Regions from separate parts of the Mycobacterium avium subsp. avium genome, predicted to be linked through region 2. Evidence: predicted binding sites of a transcription regulator. Region 2 holds the regulator's gene; each other region holds the start of a gene.
What was found. Region 2 encodes LexA, which represses DNA repair genes until DNA is damaged. Its sites were predicted from a motif close to CGAACANNTGTTCG; they were not measured.

Region 1 (3,413 bases), 1.1 Mb from region 2:
CCCGCCGGGGGTGCCTCCGGCGCCGCCGGACGGCGACCCGGGGAAGAAGCCCGGGCCGAGGAAGACGAAGGCGCCGTGGCTGTATCCGGCGCTCAGCGGCTCGACGCGAATGCTGCACGGGTAGTTGCCGTCCGGGCCGACGATCACGATGTCGTTGCTGTAGCGCAGGTATTCGGTCTTGTTGTCGTCGGCCCGCGCCGCGGGCTCGGCGTACTCGGACAGCGTGTCGGCCACCTGCTCGGGCGAGCCGGTGCACTGGTAGCGGGTGCCGTTCACGTCGCGGGCGTACTCGTGGTAGTGGCCGGCCACATAGGACGCAATGTTCTTCTGCAGCAAGATAATTCCGGTCACCAGGCACACCACCGCGGCGACGGCCAGGGCGCCGGCGATGACGAACAGGCGGTTGCGGCTCACGGATGCCACCGGCTGGCGGTGCGAACGACGGTCCCGCCGCGGCCGGCGGGGCGGTCGGGATACAGGTGCCAGGTCCGCCAGCGCCAGCCGGCGCCGTCGGGCCGGGCGGCCAGCACGGTCAGCGCGGCGCCGTCGCCGGGGAAGCTGCCGCCCAGCCAGCCCGGCCGGCGCGCGCACCGGTCGCGAAGGTCGTCGGCGAGCCGGCGAAAGCTCGCCTCGTCACGGGCGTCGGAGCGGGAGCGCAGGCGGTAGCCGGGCGCCTCGGCGCGCTCGGGCAGGTCGGCGCCGAAACTGCGTGCGGTACACGAGATTTCCTCGGAGAACGCATGCTCGACCGCGACGACGTGCGACGCGCCCAGCACCCCGAGCAACAGCGCGCCGCCGCCGGGATGGTCCAGCCGGTGGCTGACCAGCGGCGCCGGCACCGGCGCGTTGAGCGCCAGGCCCAGCTTCTCCCCGGACACGTCCGCGGGGGTCACGGCGAGCTGATGAAGGGGCACCGGGTTGACCTTCTGCGCGTCAGGCCGAACTCGGTGGCGGCGCGGCATACACGGTGATCTCGCCGGGCGACACCGGCCTGCCCGTCGACACCTCCCAGGGCATGTCCGGGGCCCAGCGCTCGAACGACAGCAGCGCCGTCTCGTCGGCGTTGGTGCAGTCGACGAATTCCATCTCGCCGCCGGCCGGCAGCCCGGTGGTGCCCTCGGTGGTGTAGGAGGCGCGGCCGCGCTCGGACTCGTGAAACGTCACGCCGTCGACCACGTAGTTGTCGCCGGGCCGCAGCGAGAGGTCCTTGCGGGTCACCCACAGGGCCAATTGCAGCCGCCCGTCGTCTTCTTCGATGCTGAACCACAGCGGCTGGTCACCGCCTTCCAACAGGTGTTCCCACCACACGAACGGGCCCTCGCGGTAGGTGACCGAGCCGCGCACGATGTAGTCGGTGCCGCCGTAGCTGACGACGGCGCCCGGCCCGAGTTGGCGCGGACCGAACTGCGGCAGCGCGTCCGCGGCGAGCGGATCGGGCCGCCCGGCCGGGCGCGCGGGTTGCTTGGGCCGTCGCAAAGCCACCACGAGCACCACGATCGACGCGATGAACAGCACGATGGCGAGCATGACCAGCAGAGATCCCACGCCAACCCCTCCGTTGCCACCTTGCTCGAGCGAACGTGGGCTAAAGCTAACAGCTTTTCGGTGGCCGCGGCGCCGTAACGTCTCGACCGGGAATCGGCGCCCGCGCCGCGTGTCCTACCCGGGCCGGTCGGCGCCGGCCGCTAGGCTATCGAACAGCTGTTCTACTAGGTGGGAGCGGGTAATGCGGGTGATGGGCGTCGACCCCGGCCTGACCCGGTGCGGGCTGTCGGTGGTGGAAAGCGGGCGCGGTCGCACCGTCGTCGCGCTGGACGTCGACGTGGTGCGCACCCCGTCGGAAGCGCCGCTGGCCGAGCGGCTGCTGAGCATCAGCGACGCGGTCGAGCATTGGCTGGCCACCCATCAGCCGGACGTGGTGGCCATCGAGCGGGTGTTCTCCCAGCTGAATGTGACGACCGTGATGGGCACCGCCCAGGCCGGCGGCGTGGTGGCGCTGGCGGCGGCCAAACGCGGCATCGGCGTGCACTTCCACACCCCCAGCGAGGTCAAGGCCGCGGTGACCGGCAACGGCGCCGCCAACAAGGCCCAAGTCACCGCGATGGTCACCAGAATCCTTGCGCTGCAAGCCAAACCGACACCCGCAGACGCCGCCGACGCGCTGGCGCTGGCCATCTGCCACTGCTGGCGGGCGCCGATGATCGCCCGGATGGCGCGGGCCGAGGCGCTGGCGGCCCAGCAGCGGCAGAAATACAAGGACAAGGTGGACGCCACGCTGAGGGCCGCGCGATGATCGCCTCGGTGCGCGGCGAGGTGCTCGAGGTGGCGCTCGACCATGCGGTGATCGAGGCCGCCGGGGTCGGCTACCGGGTCAACGCGACGCCCTCGACGCTGTCCACGCTGCGCACCGGGACGCAGGCCCGGCTGATCACCGCGATGATCGTCCGCGAGGATTCGATGACGTTGTACGGCTTCACCGACGCCGAGACCCGCGACCTGTTCCTGACCCTGCTGTCGGTGTCGGGCGTCGGCCCGCGGCTGGCGATGGCGACGCTGGCCGTGCACGACGCCGGCGCGCTGCGCCAGGCCCTGCACGACGGCGACGTCGCCGCGCTGACCCGGGTGCCCGGGATCGGCAAGCGCGGCGCCGAGCGGATGGTGCTGGAGCTGCGCGACAAGATCGGCGCGGCCGGGGCCGCGGGCGCGCCGGCGGGCGCGGCCCGCAACGGCCACGCGGTGCGCGGCCCGGTGGTCGAGGCGCTGGTCGGCCTCGGCTTCGCCGCCAAGCAGGCCGAGGAGGCCACCGACAAGGTGCTGGCCGCCGAGCCCGAAGCCGGCACCTCAGGCGCGCTGCGCGCCGCCCTGTCGCTGCTCGGGAAGTCCAGATGACCGCCGCCGACGACGATGCAGAGCGAAGCGATGAGGAGGAGCGGCGCAGATGACCGCCCATGACGCCGACTGGTCGGACCGCGACGTCTCGGGCGCCCTGGTTCCCGGTGAAGGCGACATCGACGTCAGCCTGCGGCCCCGCTCGCTGCGGGAATTCATCGGCCAGCCGCGGGTGCGCGAACAGCTGCAGCTGGTCATCGAGGGCGCCAAGAACCGCGGCGGCACCCCCGATCACATCCTTCTGTCGGGCCCGCCGGGGCTGGGCAAGACGTCGCTGGCCATGATCATCGCCGCCGAGCTGGGCTCGTCGCTGCGGGTGACGTCCGGCCCGGCGCTGGAACGCGCGGGCGACCTGGCGGCCATGCTGTCCAACCTGGTCGAGCACGACGTGCTGTTCATCGACGAGATCCACCGCATCGCCCGGCCGGCCGAGGAGATGCTCTACCTGGCGATGGAGGACTTCCGGGTCGACGTGGTGGTCGGCAAGGGCCCGGGGGCGACGTCGATCCCGCTGGAGGTGGCGC
Region 2 (3,413 bases):
CCGGCGGCAAGGTGTTCTTCACCCCGGCCACCGGGGCGAACGCGCTGGAGAGCGACATCCTGGCCAAATACGAGTCGCTGGGCGGGCCGGCCGGCAGCGACCTGGGATTCCCCACCACCAACGAGACCGACGGCGGCATCGGGCCGTCCAGCCGGATCGCCACCTTCTCGGCCCCCGACAAGCCGGTGATCTTCTGGACGGCCGACCACGGCGCCTTCGTGGTGCGCGGCGCGATGCGGGCCGCCTGGGACAAACTCCGCGCTCCGGCCGGCAAACTGGGCGCGCCGGTCGGCGACCAGGCCGTGGACGGCGACGTGATCTCCCAGCAGTTCACCGGCGGCAAGATCTCCTGGAACCGGGCAAAGAACACGTTCAGCACCGACCCGTCGAACCTGGCGCCGCTGCTGTCCGGCCTGCAGATCTCGGGCCAGAACCAGCCGAGCAGTTCGGCCATGCCGGCCCACCCCAAGAAGTTCAGCTGGCATTGGTGGTGGCTGATGGCCGCGATCCCGGTCGCGGTCCTGCTGGTGCTGCTGATCTGGGTGCTGTTCGTCTGGCGCCGCCGCCGGCCCGGGCCCGAGGCCACCGGCTACGGCGTCGACCACGGCTACGACGCGGCCGAGGGGCAGTGGGGACACGACGACGCCGACGTGGCCACCGAGCACTTCGGCGCGCCGCCGTCCGGTGAGCCGCCGGCCGGGTCCGGGGTCGCCGCCCGGGTCAGTTGGCAGCGCCAGGCCCCCGCCGACGGCGGGTACGGGTTCGAGGAGGAGGACCCCGACGCGGTCGACACCGATTCGATCCCGGTGGTCTCCGACGAGATGCTCGCCGAAGCCGACTATCCCGCCGCCGAGGCCGATTACACCGACTACACCGACGCCGTCCCGGAGGTCGCCGAGCCCGAGACCGCCGACGACGCCGCCTACGCCGACGCCGACTACGCCGAGGTCGACTACCCGGATGTCGGCTATCGGGAGGACGAGTATCCCGACCTCGCCGTGCCGCACACCCCGCCCGACGCCGACGCCGTGACCGGCGGCATCCCGGCCGCCGAGGCCGACGACGAATACGCCGAGCTGGCCGCGCCGCAAGCGCAGCCCGAAGAGCGCCCGGAACCGCAGCCGGGACCGGAGGAGGCGGCGGAGGCCGCCGGCGGTGCCGTCGACGCCGGTGTTGCCGGGACCCGACCGCGGTCTGGGCGGCACGCCGCCGCGGACGAGGAGGACGCCTCGGAGAACGGTCTGGCCGGCCCGGACGGGCGGCCGACGATCCACCTGCCGCTGGAGGACCCCTACCAGGCGCCGGAGGGTTACCCGATCAAGGCCAGCGCTCGCTACGGCCTGTACTACACGCCGGGCAGCGACCTGTACCGGGACACGCTGCCCGAGCTGTGGCTGTCCAGCGAAGAGGTCGCGCAGGCCAACGGTTTCACCAAGGCCGACTGACCGGCGTCACACCTTGCGGATCACCGTGACCACCTTGCCCAACACGGTCGCGTCGTTACCGGGAATGGGGTCGAACGCCGGGTTGTGCGGCATCAGCCAGACCTGACCGCCGGCGCGTTTGAACGTCTTGACGGTGGCCTCGCCGTCGATCATGGCCGCGACGATGTCGCCGTTGTCGGCGACGTGCTGCTGGCGCACCACCACCCAGTCGCCGTCGCAGATCGCCGCCTCGACCATCGAGTCACCGACCACCTTGAGCAGGAAAAGCGTTCCGTCGCCGACCAACTCGCGCGGCAGCGGAAAGACGTCCTCGACGGCCTCCTCGGCGAGGATGGGCCCGCCGGCCGCGATCCGCCCGAGCACCGGGACGAAGGTGGGTTCGGGCAGCGCGTCGGAGCCGGCCACCTCGGTGGCGGGCGCGGCCACGTCGTCGTCCACGCCGCGGACATCGACCGCGCGCGGCCGGTTGGGGTCGCGGCGCAGATAGCCCTTGCGTTCCAGGGTGCGCAGCTGGTGGGCCACCGAGGAGGTCGACGTCAGGCCGACGGCGTCGCCGATCTCCCGGATGCTCGGCGGGTAGCCGCGGCTGGTCACCGAGGCGCGGATGACGTTCAGGATGGTGCGCTGCCGTTCGGTCAGCGAGGGATCCACGGCGTGCAGCCGGCCGTCCGGTCCGGCTGATGAACTGTCGTTGCTGTCGTCCATGGCACCGAATGTAACCCCATCGCCGACGAGAATCAAACATGTGTTCGACTGGCGTGTCGTGCCCGACCCCGGTGCCGGCCACGGAGCCCGCCTGGGGCCTAAAGACCCTACAACTGCGGAATCACACATGTGTAACTTTTGCGTAGACCGGGTACCTGATCTGCATGACAGTGGTAAGGCCGACGAAGTTGTCGGTGGCGTGATCTAGCGTTTGGCTCGTGCGACACGCTTCGCTCAAATGTTCGGGTTTCGAACACACAAGCGATTAGAGTCGAACACACGAGCGAGAGCTAGTTGACCGGAGGAACGCAGATGACAGTCATCCATACGCTTGCGCCGCGTCCGAGCAGTCTTCGGCGTCCGGTCAACGGACCGGTTCAGGGCGTTCGGTACGGCCGCGACGGGCTGACCCGTCCACGCCGGCCGGGGCCGGTCCGGCCCGCCGGGGCGGCGACCCGCTACCACGGCACCGGGGTGGCCATGTCGGTTGCCCCGCACCGGCGGCGCTCGGTCACCTGGGTGACGACGGTCGGGCTGGCGTTGGCCGCGGGGGCGATCACGCTGTGGCTGGGTCTGGTCGCCAACGTCGGTCAGGTGCTCAACGGCGACGCGCCGAGCTCGGCCGCCCACGTCCCGGACCGGCTCGCCGTGGTGCGGGTCGACCCGGGGGAGTCGCTGTCCGACGTCGCCCACCGGGTGGCACCCGACGCGCCGGCCGCCCAGGTCGCCGACCGCATCCGCGAGCTCAACGACCTGAACTCGCCCACGTTGGTTGCCGGCCAGACGTTGATCGCTCCCGTCGGCTGAACTCCTTGTGCCACAACGTTTCCGGGACCCGATGCCACTGTTGCCGGTGGCGGGCCCCGAGGCCCGGTGGCTCCGTTAGCCGTGGCGCCGTCGGCGCAGGTACGCTCGAAGTCCTGCGGTACCCGGTCGTCGGCACGGTGAAGGAGCAGTCATGCACTGTCCGTTCTGCCGTCATCCGGACTCCCGGGTGATCGACTCGCGGGAAACCGACGAAGGCCAGGCCATCCGGCGGCGCCGCTCCTGCCCCGAGTGCGGACGGCGTTTCACCACCGTGGAAACCGCGGTGCTGGCGGTGGTCAAGCGCAGCGGCGTCACCGAGCCGTTCAGCCGGGAAAAGGTGATCAGCGGTGTCCGCCGGGCCTGCCAGGGGCGCCAGGTGGACGACGATGCGCTCAACTTGCTGGCCCAGCAGGTGGAGGACACCGTGCGCGCCGCCGGCTCGCCCGAGGTGCCCAG
Region 3 (3,413 bases), 1.4 Mb from region 2:
AAGAGCATCTGCCCGGTCGCCTGGAAGGACGCCGGGTCCTTGGCTTGCCGTTGGCCGGTTGCGATCGCGTAGCGGCGGGCGAGCATCGGGCGCAGGTGCCGGTCCCAGTCGGCCCGGGTGGACTCCGACCACCGGATCGTCGTCTCGGTGGCCGCAAGCCAGCGGCGCAGTGAATCGCCGAGATCGTCGGCGTCGTGCTCGGATTCGCGTTCGGCGCCGCGGCCGAGCGCACGCCGCAGGCTGAGCAGCACCAGGGCCAGCCCGACGCCGGAGGCCGTCAGCACCAGCCGGCGGTCGTGCTGGGTCAGCGCCAGCAGCTCGATCCCGATGATCAAGCAAAGACCCAGGGCCACAGTCTTTTTCATGCGACACTCCGGCTCCCCAGTTCGTCGAGCACCAGCCGCAACACCCGCACCGCCACGTCGCGGTGGCCCTCGTTCATCACGTGCGGGCTGAACCGCGCCTCGGTGAACAGGTTCACCAGCTGGACGGCGTTGTCGGCGTGCAGCGCATGGTGTTCCACCGCGCGGGCCAGCACCTCGCTGGGGGTGTCGAAGTCCTGCGGCACGGCACCGGGAACGTGCGCCAGTTCGCGTTCCATCGCGGCGTAGCAGGCGATGATGGCCTCGCGGGGGTCGCGGCGCAGGTCGGCCATCTCGGCCAACCCGCGTTCGGCCGCACGCGCCAGCGACTCCGAATGTGGTTGCGGCGCCGGGTTTTCGGCCGGTTCGTCGGGGACAGCCGGTGCCGGCGACCGCCACCGGCGCCGCGCGCCGGCCACCGCTGAGGCGACGACCATCAACAGTATCGCGACGGTGCCGGCGAGCAGGATGCCCAGCGTGTCCTGCGACCCGTCGCGCGGACGCTGCGGGTGCTGCGGCGGCGGTGCCGGGGGTGCCGCCGGGTGCGGTGGCGGCGACGCACCGGTGCCGGGCGGCGGGGCGGGCGCGAGCCCGTGCGACGCGAACAGCCGGGCCAACAGCATCACGATCAGCAGCCAGGCCACGATCACGCCGAGCCCGATCAGCAACACCCGCCAGGTCGGGCGGCCCCTGCCGGCGCCCAGCGTCTCCGACAGCGCGCCGGCGGGCGGGGCCGGCGCCCGCGGGTCCTTCAACCGCGCGACGATCGCGACCGCGATCAGCGCCAGCGTCACCGCGAGGATGGCCACCACCAGGCCCAGCGCCGCCCGGCCGCCCGCCTCGCTGCGCGTCGCGTCGTGTTGGGCGGGCAGGTACCCGCGCAGGGCGGCGGCGACCACGAGCAACAGAACGATCAGGGCGACGACCCGCCCCGTCGGCTTGTCCATCCCGGGCATCGGCACACCACTCGACCGGTTGCCTGCCGCTGGTGCGGCACTGGCTTTGCTCATACTTGCACGTCAGGCGGTCCCGGGGCCAGAACCGCCCGCACCGCTTATGCACAGTTGGCGGTTCATCCACAGATTGGCCGCGGACCGGTTCTGTTCGAACATTTGTTCTATACGGTGGTGGCGTGGGCGTTTTCCTGTCATCGGAACAGGCGCGGCAGCGCATCGGCGCCGCGCTCGACGCGATCGACGCTGCCCACGACGTGCTGCGGCGGACGTCGTCGGATCTGGTCGGCACTGGCTTTCGGATCGACGTCGCCGAACGACTCGAAACCCAGGACCGCACCAATCGGGGGCTGATGTACCGCTTCTTCGGCGAAATCGCCGACCCTCCCGACGAGGCAGGGTCGTTGCCGGTGGCGCGCTCCATGCTGTGGGCGCGGCTGCGCGTCAGCCCGGGAGAACTCCGGCGCCGCTTCGCGCTCGCGGCCCGCATCCGACCGCGCCGTTCGCTGACCGGCCCGCCGCTGGACCCCGAGCTGCCGGCATTGGCGGCGGCGGTCGCCTCGGGCGCGGTCGGCGAGGACCACATCCGGGCGGTGTGCGCCGCGGTCGATGCCTTGCCCTGTGCGGTCCCCCGCTCCGCCGCGTCGGACGCTGAGCGCACGCTGGTACGGCATGCGGCCAAACTCGATGCCGCCGTGATCACCAAGCTGGGCCGGCGAATCGCCGACTATCTCAATCCCGACGGCGAGTTCAGCGACGTCGATCGCGCCCGCCGCCGCGGTCTGCACCTGGGGCCGCAGGGCGTCGACGGGATGTCGCGGCTGTCCGGGCTGCTGGATCCCGAGACCCGCGCCTACTTCGAGGCCGTCGCATCGGCGGTGCGGCCCGGCCGTCACCAACCCGAAGGCGGCGGCGATCCGCGGGCACGCGATGAGCGCACGCCGTCGCAGCGTTGCCATGACGCGCTCAAGCTCGGCCTGGAAGTCGCCATCGCCTCGGGCGGTCTCGGCGTGCATCGCGGCCATCCGGTCACCGTGATCGCCAGCACCACGCTGGCCGAGCTCGACCAGGCCGCGCGCGCGGTGGCCGACCCGTCGATTCCGATGCCGGCGCCGGCGCTGACGGGCGGCGGTTCACGATTGCCGATGCCGGACCTGATTCGCATGGCAACCAAGGCAATTCACTATCTGGCGGTGTTCGACGAGCACACCGGCCGGCCCTTGTATCTGGGGCGGCAGAAGCGCGTCGCGACCGCGGATCAGCGGCTCATCTGTTATGCCCGTGACCGCGGCTGCACCCGACCCAATTGCCTTGAGCCCGGTTACCACTGCGAAGTGCATCATGCGCCGGACTGGGCGGACGGCGGCCGGACCGACGCGGACAAGCTGTTTTTCGCCTGCGGTCCCGACCATGGCGCGGTCAGCCGGGGCGAGTGGCGCACCAGTGTCGGCGACGATGGGCGATTGGCCTGGACCGACGGCAACGGGCCACCTCAGACCAACCGGGCACACCATCCCGACGAGCTGCTGCGCGGCGATCCCGACCCGCCCGAAAACGATTGACGGACGCGGCGATCGGCCGTCAAGCCGGTGTCGGCCCCCGGGCGAAGGGATTGCCGGAGTTTTTCCGGTGGTCGTTTTGGTGCCGATCCGCCGGGTAGCCGACGGGAGTCCATCCAATCGACATTGGGGGAAACACATATGGACGACCGAAAGATTCACCTTGTGATCGCGCGCCGCCCACTGGCAGCGCTCGGCGCCGGTGTGGCTGCGCTGGCTGTCAGCGGAGCACTCGGCGCGGGGGTCGCGTCGGCAACCGTGTCCCACGCGATGCCGGGCACCGCAACCGGCCCCGCGGTGAGCTTCCTGCCGAACAACCCGCCGCCACCCGGGCCACCTGGACCGCCCGGTCCTCCCGGGCCGCCCGGACCTCCCGGAGCGCCGGGCGCTCCGGGCGCGGTGGGGCCACCCGGCGGGCCAGGGGCGGTAGGACCTCCCGGCGGGCCGGGGGCGGTAGGACCTCCCGGCGGGCCGGGCGCACCCGGCGCTCCGGGGCCGGTGGGTCCGCCCGGCGGACCGGGCGCACCTGGCGCACCTGG

Region 1: the regulator LexA is predicted to act here: its motif matches at 1,695-1,708, upstream of ruvC (crossover junction endodeoxyribonuclease RuvC).
Region 3: the regulator LexA is predicted to act here: its motif matches at 1,468-1,481, upstream of MAA44156_RS03170 (HNH endonuclease signature motif containing protein).

The regions. Positions count from the first base shown of each region.
Region 1 covers NZ_CP046507.1:963,766-967,178, forward strand. The annotation lists gene MAA44156_RS04860 (DUF4247 domain-containing protein) at 1-414, opposite strand, end outside; gene MAA44156_RS04865 (DUF2617 family protein) at 411-914, opposite strand; gene MAA44156_RS04870 (DUF4178 domain-containing protein) at 934-1,545, opposite strand; gene ruvC (crossover junction endodeoxyribonuclease RuvC) at 1,727-2,293, shown strand; gene ruvA (Holliday junction branch migration protein RuvA) at 2,290-2,889, shown strand; gene ruvB (Holliday junction branch migration DNA helicase RuvB) at 2,939-3,413, shown strand, end outside.
Region 2 covers NZ_CP046507.1:2,076,828-2,080,240, reverse strand. The annotation lists gene MAA44156_RS09630 (LGFP repeat-containing protein) at 1-1,445, shown strand, start outside; gene lexA (transcriptional repressor LexA) at 1,452-2,150, opposite strand; gene MAA44156_RS09620 (LysM peptidoglycan-binding domain-containing protein) at 2,463-2,957, shown strand; gene nrdR (transcriptional regulator NrdR) at 3,109-3,413, shown strand, end outside.
Region 3 covers NZ_CP046507.1:635,843-639,255, reverse strand. The annotation lists gene MAA44156_RS03180 (hypothetical protein) at 1-365, opposite strand, end outside; gene MAA44156_RS03175 (DUF4129 domain-containing protein) at 362-1,309, opposite strand; gene MAA44156_RS03170 (HNH endonuclease signature motif containing protein) at 1,495-2,877, shown strand.